DNA from 3 places in the Saccharopolyspora sp. NPDC002578 genome. Region 2 is predicted to be linked to each of the others. Evidence: riboswitches for the same ligand, from Rfam matches in the RefSeq annotation. Region 2 holds a riboswitch; each other region holds the start of a gene.
The links. Region 2 has a riboswitch for glycine ahead of gcvH (glycine cleavage system protein GcvH). Riboswitches for the same ligand answer to the same signal wherever they lie in the genome.
Positions count from the first base shown of each region.

Region 1: another riboswitch for glycine. It lies ahead of gcvP (aminomethyl-transferring glycine dehydrogenase); the one in region 2 lies ahead of gcvH (glycine cleavage system protein GcvH).
Region 3: another riboswitch for glycine. It lies ahead of gcvT (glycine cleavage system aminomethyltransferase GcvT); the one in region 2 lies ahead of gcvH (glycine cleavage system protein GcvH).

Region 1 is NZ_JBSFWJ010000001.1:312,748-315,005, reverse strand. Features, by position in the region: gene ACWD38_RS01420 (bifunctional nuclease family protein) at 1-171, shown strand, start outside; gene ACWD38_RS01415 (MerR family transcriptional regulator) at 503-1,069, shown strand; glycine riboswitch at 1,195-1,297, shown strand; gene gcvP (aminomethyl-transferring glycine dehydrogenase) at 1,466-2,258, shown strand, end outside.
Region 2 is NZ_JBSFWJ010000003.1:1,112-3,369, reverse strand. Features, by position in the region: gene ACWD38_RS02585 (L-serine ammonia-lyase) at 1-972, opposite strand, end outside; gene gcvH (glycine cleavage system protein GcvH) at 996-1,370, opposite strand; glycine riboswitch at 1,416-1,510, opposite strand; glycine riboswitch at 1,511-1,603, opposite strand; gene ACWD38_RS02575 (glycoside hydrolase family 30 protein) at 1,813-2,258, shown strand, end outside.
Region 3 is NZ_JBSFWJ010000087.1:17,771-20,028, forward strand. Features, by position in the region: gene ACWD38_RS27085 (TetR/AcrR family transcriptional regulator) at 50-697, shown strand; glycine riboswitch at 784-911, shown strand; glycine riboswitch at 912-1,008, shown strand; gene gcvT (glycine cleavage system aminomethyltransferase GcvT) at 1,127-2,242, shown strand.

The DNA.
Region 1 (2,258 bases), on a different contig from region 2:
AGTGATTCGGTGGCGCTGGCGCTGCGGGTCGGAGTGCCGATCCACGCTGACGAGTCGGTGCTGGACGAAGCCGGGCTGATCATCCCGGACGAGCAGGAGGACGAGGTCGAGAAGTTCCGGGAATTCCTGGACTCGGTCTCTCCGGAGGACTTCCGCGGCGCCGATACGTGATCAGGTGAGCGGACGTGCGGTCCGCTCACCCCCGGTGCCGTACCCGGCTCCCGGTGCGAGTTCGCACCGGGAGCCTTTTCGCGTTCGGCGAGCGGCGCGAGCCGGAGCGGGGACGTCACACCCGGGGTGGGCGGGCGGCTCCGCGCGTCGCGTTGACCCGCTCACGGGCCGGGCTTACCGTCGGAGTGCGCGAATCGCCCCGATGTGATTTTCCAGGTCGGGGAAGGTCGAAGCCCCGGTTCCATGATCGTTCCCCCGTTCGGCGGATGATCATGCGTCGAGCCGGGTTCTGGTGGTTCGCCGGCCTCGGGCCGGGCGAGGGGAGGCAGGCGTGGTGGAGCGAGCACCTGGCGAGGATTCCGCCGCGGAGCAGTCGGCGCCGTTCCCCGACACCGCGCTCCCGGACGAGCTCGTCGGCTACCGCGGACCCGCGGCGTGCCAGATCGCCGGCATCACCTACCGGCAGCTGGACTACTGGGCGCGCACCAAGCTGGTCGGCCCGTCGATCCGCGGCGCGGCGGGATCCGGGTCGCAGCGGCTGTACTCGTTCAAGGACGTCCTGGTGCTCAAGGTCGTCAAGCGACTGCTGGACACCGGGGTCTCGCTGCACAACATCCGGGTCGCCGTGGAGCACCTGCGCCATCGAGGCGTGCAGGACCTGGCCAAGATCACGTTGTTCAGCGACGGCACGACGGTCTACGAGTGCACCTCCGCCGAGGAGGTCGTGGACCTGCTGCAGGGCGGTCAGGGCGTGTTCGGGATCGCGGTCAGCGGCGCGATGCGCGAGATCACCGGGACGATCCACGAGTTCCCCGCCGAGCGGGCCGACGGCGGCGAGCACGAGGAGCCGGTCAACGACGAGTTGTCCCGCCGTCGCCGGGACCGCCGCACGGGCTGAGCGCCTCGCCCCGTGACGGGGGCGTCACCGCCGGTCAGCGCCGTGCCCGGCGCACCGGAGTGATCGAGCGGGATGAAGATCGCACTTTCGGTCGTCACTGGATCGGGTAGGCTGCTGAGCATCGCTGACCCCGCGCGGGAGAGTTCGCCGGTGACCTGGTCACCGGCGGCGCCGAAGGAGCAAACCCTCCCCGACAACCTCTCAGGCCTGCTGGACCGCACGGGCGAGATACCTCTGGAAAGAGGGACCACCGGTAGGTGGTTCCCCGCCGACGGTGCAAGCCCGGTCGCCGTACCGGGTGAAGCTCTCAGGCGTTCGTATCGCGGACGGTGACAGAGGGGGAGAGCAGCATTCGTGCTGCCGCCCTGTGTCCGTCGCGATGAATGAGGTGTGGCGATGACGACCGAAGACCGTATCCCGCTGGCCGCCCTGGAACACGGCACTCCGTTCGCCGACCGCCATGTCGGGCCGTTGCCCGCCGAGCTGGCGCGCATGCTGGACGTGATCGGTGTCGGCTCGCTGGAGGAGCTGGGCCAGGCCGCGGTGCCCGAAGGCATCCGCGAACGGGACCTGCAGCTGGCCCTGCCGGAGCCGGCTACCGAGGCCGAGGCGCTCAAGCAGCTCCGGGACCTGGCGCGGCTCAACAGCCCGCACACCGAGATGATCGGGCTGGGCTACTACCCGACGATCACGCCGCCGGTGATCCTGCGCAACGTGCTGGAGAGCCCCGCCTGGTACACGGCGTACACGCCGTACCAGCCGGAGATCTCGCAGGGCAGGCTCGAGGCGCTGCTGAACTTCCAGACGATGGTCGCCGACCTGACCGGTGTTCCGGTGGCGAACTCGTCGATGCTGGACGAGGCCACCGCCGCCGCCGAGGGCATGACGCTGGTGCGCCGCGCGGGCCGGGCCAAATCGCCGCGCTTCGTGGTGGACGCGGACGTGATGCCGCAGACCCTGGAGGTGCTGCGGACCCGCGCCGAACCGCTGGGCATCGAGGTGATCGTCACCGACCTCGCCGCGGGTCCCGAGGCGCTGCCGGAGGACGACTTCTTCGGCGTGCTGCTGGCCTACCCCGGTGCCTCCGGCGCGCTCCGCGACCACGAGGCGATCATCGAGCGGGTCCACGAGCGCGGCGGGATGGCCGTGGTCAGCGCCGACCTGCTGGCGCTGACGCTGCTGCGCGCTC
Region 2 (2,258 bases):
CTCCTTGAACAGCACGCCGATCGCCCCCGCCGCCAGCAGGAAGCGGATCACGCCGTCCTCGCTGGCGCCGGGAACGAAGCGCACGTAGTAGTGCAGCACCGCGGGAACGATGCCCGCGGCCCCGTTCGTGGGCGCGGTGACGACCCGGCCGCCCGCCGCGTTCTCCTCGTTGACCGCGAGGGCGAACAAGGTGAGCCACTCCATCGGATCGTCCTGCTCGGTGAGGCTCGCCCGCAGCGCCGCCGCGCGCCGGTTCACCTTCAGCCCGCCGGGCAGCACTCCATCGTTGCTGCACCCGTTGTCGACGCATTCGCGCATCACGCCCCAGATGTGCAGCAGCTGCGCGCGGATGTCCGCCGCGGAACGCCACGACAGCTCGTTGTCGAACATGACGTCGCTGATCCGCGATCCCGAATCGGCCGCCCTCGCGAGCAGTTCCTGCCCGGTGCGGAACGGGTGCCGGACCGCGGTCTCGTCCGGTTTGATCCGGTCGGTCCCGGTGGCGCCGTCGTCGACCACGAACCCGCCGCCGACGGAGTAGAACACCGCGGCGCGCAGTTCACCCGAGGTACCGAACGCGGTGAACCGCATGCCGTTGGGATGCAGCGGCAGCGATTTCCGCCGGTGCATCACGAGGTCGCGATCGACGGAGAAGGCGATGTCGTGCTCGCCCGCCAGCGACAGCCGGCCACCGGTGCGGACGGCGTCCACCCGGTGTTCGACCGCGGCCGGATCCACCGTCTCCGGATCGTGCCCTTCGAGCCCGAGCAGCACCGCTTTCGGACTCCCATGACCATGCCCGGTCGCTCCGAGCGACCCGAACAGCTCGGCTTTCACCCTGGTGACCTCGCCGAGCAGACCCTCGGTGCGCAGGCGTGCCGTGAACATCCCGGCGGCCCGCATCGGGCCGACGGTGTGCGAACTGGACGGCCCGATGCCCACTGAGAAGAGGTCGAAGACGCTGATCGTCACAGATCCGTCCCCCTCAGCCCGGCTTACTCACCACCGGTCAACTGGGCGTATTCCTGCGCCGTGAGCACAGCACCGGTCTGCTCGGCACGCACGTCGAGCAGCCAGCCCTCGCCGAACGGGTCCCCGTTGACCACCGCGGGGTCGTCCGCCGCCGCCTCGTTGATCGCCACGACCTCGCCGGTCACGGGCGCGTACAGGTCGCTGACCGACTTCGTCGATTCCAGCTCGCCGCAGGTCTGGCCCGATTCGATCCGCTCGCCCACCTCGGGGAGCTGCACGTACACGATGTCGCCGAGCGCTTCGGCCGCGAAGGGCGTGATGCCGATGCGGACCAGGTCACCGCGGTCCTCGATCCACTCGTGTTCCTCGGTGTAGCGCAGCTGCTCGGGCAGGGACATGGAGGCTCCTCACCATCGTGGGCACAGGTGTGCCCGGGTTCGTGGGCCTCCCCCTCTGTTGCGGAACCTGAGAGCTTCACCGCGTCGTGCGCGGTTTGCACCGTGGGTGCGGCGCCGGAGCGCGCGCTTTCCAGAGTCGCCTCGCCCGAGCGGTCATGGGTGCCTGAGAGTTTGCAGGGAGTGTTTGCTCCTTCGGCGCCCCGTCGGCGCGGGGTCTCTCCCGCCCGGGATCTGCGGCATATGCGGTTGTGGACGTGCCCAGCAACGATAAACGGGCACCCGTCGGTGTCAATGCCCCCTCGCTCCGGATCACACGGATCGAGAGAGGAAGGGAACCTTCCTGTCACCGGTGACAGGAAGGTTCCCTTCCTCGCCTCGCGGAGCGCGGGGTTGCGACCGAATGGAGCTACCCGGGCAGGATTGGTCAGACCACCCTGGGCAGATGGATCACAAGACACGAGGCGGGGTCGCGGCGCCTCGCGCCGGGCGGGCCGCCGCGCTGGTGCTCTCCGCGATCACGCTCAGCACCGGTCTGGTGCTCGCTCCACCTGCGCACGCGGCCCCGGCGGTGGGGGTCTGGTTGACCACGAAGGACGGCCAGAGCAAGCTCGCGCGCCAGCCCGACGCGGAGTTCGGGGCGGGCGGCGGGAACGAGACGATCACGGTCGACCCCGGGACGACGTACCAGGCCGTCGACGGGTTCGGGGCGGCGCTGACCGACTCGTCGGCTTGGCTGGTGAACAACTCCCCGCGGCGCGACGAGATCATGTCCCGGCTGTTCGACGCGGACACCGGAATCGGCCTGACCGCGTTGCGGCAGGTCGTCGGCGCCTCGGACTTCGCGCGCTCGACCTACAGCTACGACGACGTGCCCGCCGGGGAGAGCGA
Region 3 (2,258 bases), on a different contig from region 2:
GGCATCGGAACGCCACGGCGCAGGGCCGGATGGCAGGCAGGAGCGCGGCATGGGCAGACCGAAGAGTCCCCAGCTCACACCGGAACGCATCCGCGAGCACGCGTTGGTGATCATCGACACGTCCGGGCTCGAAGCGCTGTCCATGCGCAAGCTCGCCGAAGCGCTCGGAGTCCGCGCCGCCTCGCTGTACAACCACGTCGCGACCAAGGAAGCCCTGCTGCACGACGTCGCCAACGACGTGATGGCCACCGTGGACACCACCGGCTTCGCCGCCGGCTGGACCACCGGCCTGCTGCGCTGGGCCCGCTCCTACCGGGCGGCGCTGGCCGCCCACCCGAACCTGGTGCCGTTCATGGCCTCCGGCCCGGCCCGCCGCGAAACCTCGCTGAGCCGCGCCGACGCGGTGCACGGCGGCCTGACCAGCGCGGGCTGGCCACCCCGGTACGCCACGATGATCGGCGCCTCCACCAAGTACCTCGTCGTCGGCGCCGCGATGGGATCGTTCGCAGGCGGGTTCGTCGACGACGCCGAGATCTACGACGACCGGTTCCCGCACCTGCGCAACGCGCACCTGCTGCGCGAGCACGCGGCGGAGATCGACGACGCCAGCTTCGAGGTCGCGCTGCAAGCCCTGGTCGACGGCCTGCGAGTGCAGTACGAGCAGGTCACGGCCCATGCGGACGACTTCGGAGGGTAACGGGATCACGCTCACGTTCGGTTGACTGCGATGTGTGATCTCCGTAGCGTTTCTGAACACAACAGAAGACGAGACGAACACGCCGACGACGTCGAGCGGGAGAGTCTGCGCCCCGCCAGGAGCCCCTGGTCCGTGCAGGATGCGATTCCTGGGTGCAGCGCCGAAGGAGCAATCCTCCCCAACAAACTCTCAGGCCCCGCACCGCACGACACCAGGCGATCACGGAGAAAAGCAGGGACACGCGTCCCTCGCCCAAGGTGCAAGCCGCCGACGCGCGGTGAAACTCTCAGGCCAATGACTCCGGGGAGACCGGCCAGCGCACGCCCGCGCCCGTCGCCGTCGAGGGACCCCGGATATGGTTTCTGCTGGAAGTGGCCGCAACCGGTCCCCTCGGACGTGATCGGTGCCCACGAGGAGGAGTTCCGCACCATGACGTCGTCTTCCCCCTCCCTGAGAGAGACACCGCTAGGGGAGATCCATGCGTCCTCGGGCGCACATTTCACCGAATTCGCCGGGTGGCGGATGCCGGTGCGCTACACCGGCGACACCGCCGAACACCAGGCCGTGCGCACCGCCGCCGGCCTGTTCGACCTCTCGCACATGGGCGAGATCAAGATCAGCGGCCCGCAGGCCGCCGAGGCGCTGGACTACGCGCTCGTCGCGAAGGCCTCGACGATCACCGAGGGTCGCGCCCGCTACACCATGCTGTGCAACGCCGACGGCGGAGTGCTCGACGACCTGATCGTCTACCGGCTCGGCGAGTCGGAGTACCTGGTGGTCGCCAACGCCGCGAACGCGGCCGTGGTCTCCGCCGAGCTCGCCGACCGCGTCGCCGGGTTCGACGCGACGCACGAGGACGTCTCCGACGACTACGCGCTGATCGCCGTGCAGGGCCCGAAGTCCGTGGAGATCCTGGCGCCGCTGACCGGCACCGACCTCTCCGGCGTCAAGTACTACGCCGGGTACCCGAGCGTGGTAGCGGGCGCCGACGTGCTGCTGGCGCGCACCGGCTACACCGGCGAGGACGGCTTCGAACTGTTCACCTCGCCCGCCGACGCCCCCGCCGTGTGGCGGGCGCTGACCGACTCCGGCGCCGCGCACGGCCTCATCCCCGCCGGGCTGTCCTGCCGGGACACGCTGCGGCTCGAAGCGGGCATGCCGCTGTACGGCAACGAGCTCTCAGCGTCCCTGACCCCGTTCCACGCGAACCTGGGCCGGGTCGTGAAGCTCGACAAGCCCGGCGACTTCGTCGGCAAGGAAGCGCTGGCGAAGGTCGCGGAAGCGCCGACGGAGCGCACGCTGGTCGGCCTGCGCACCGATGCCCGCCGCGCTCCGCGGCACGGCTACCGGGTGCTCGACACCGACGGCGCCGAGATCGGCGAGGTCACCAGCGGTGCACCGTCACCGACGCTGGGCCACCCGATCGCGATGGCGTACGTGGACCGCGCGCACAGCGCCCCCGGTACCGCCCTGCAGGTGGACATCCGCGGCAAGTCGATCGACGTGGAAGTCGTCGAGCTGCCGTTCTACCGCCGGTCCGCCTGAGACCGCACCGCCCTCG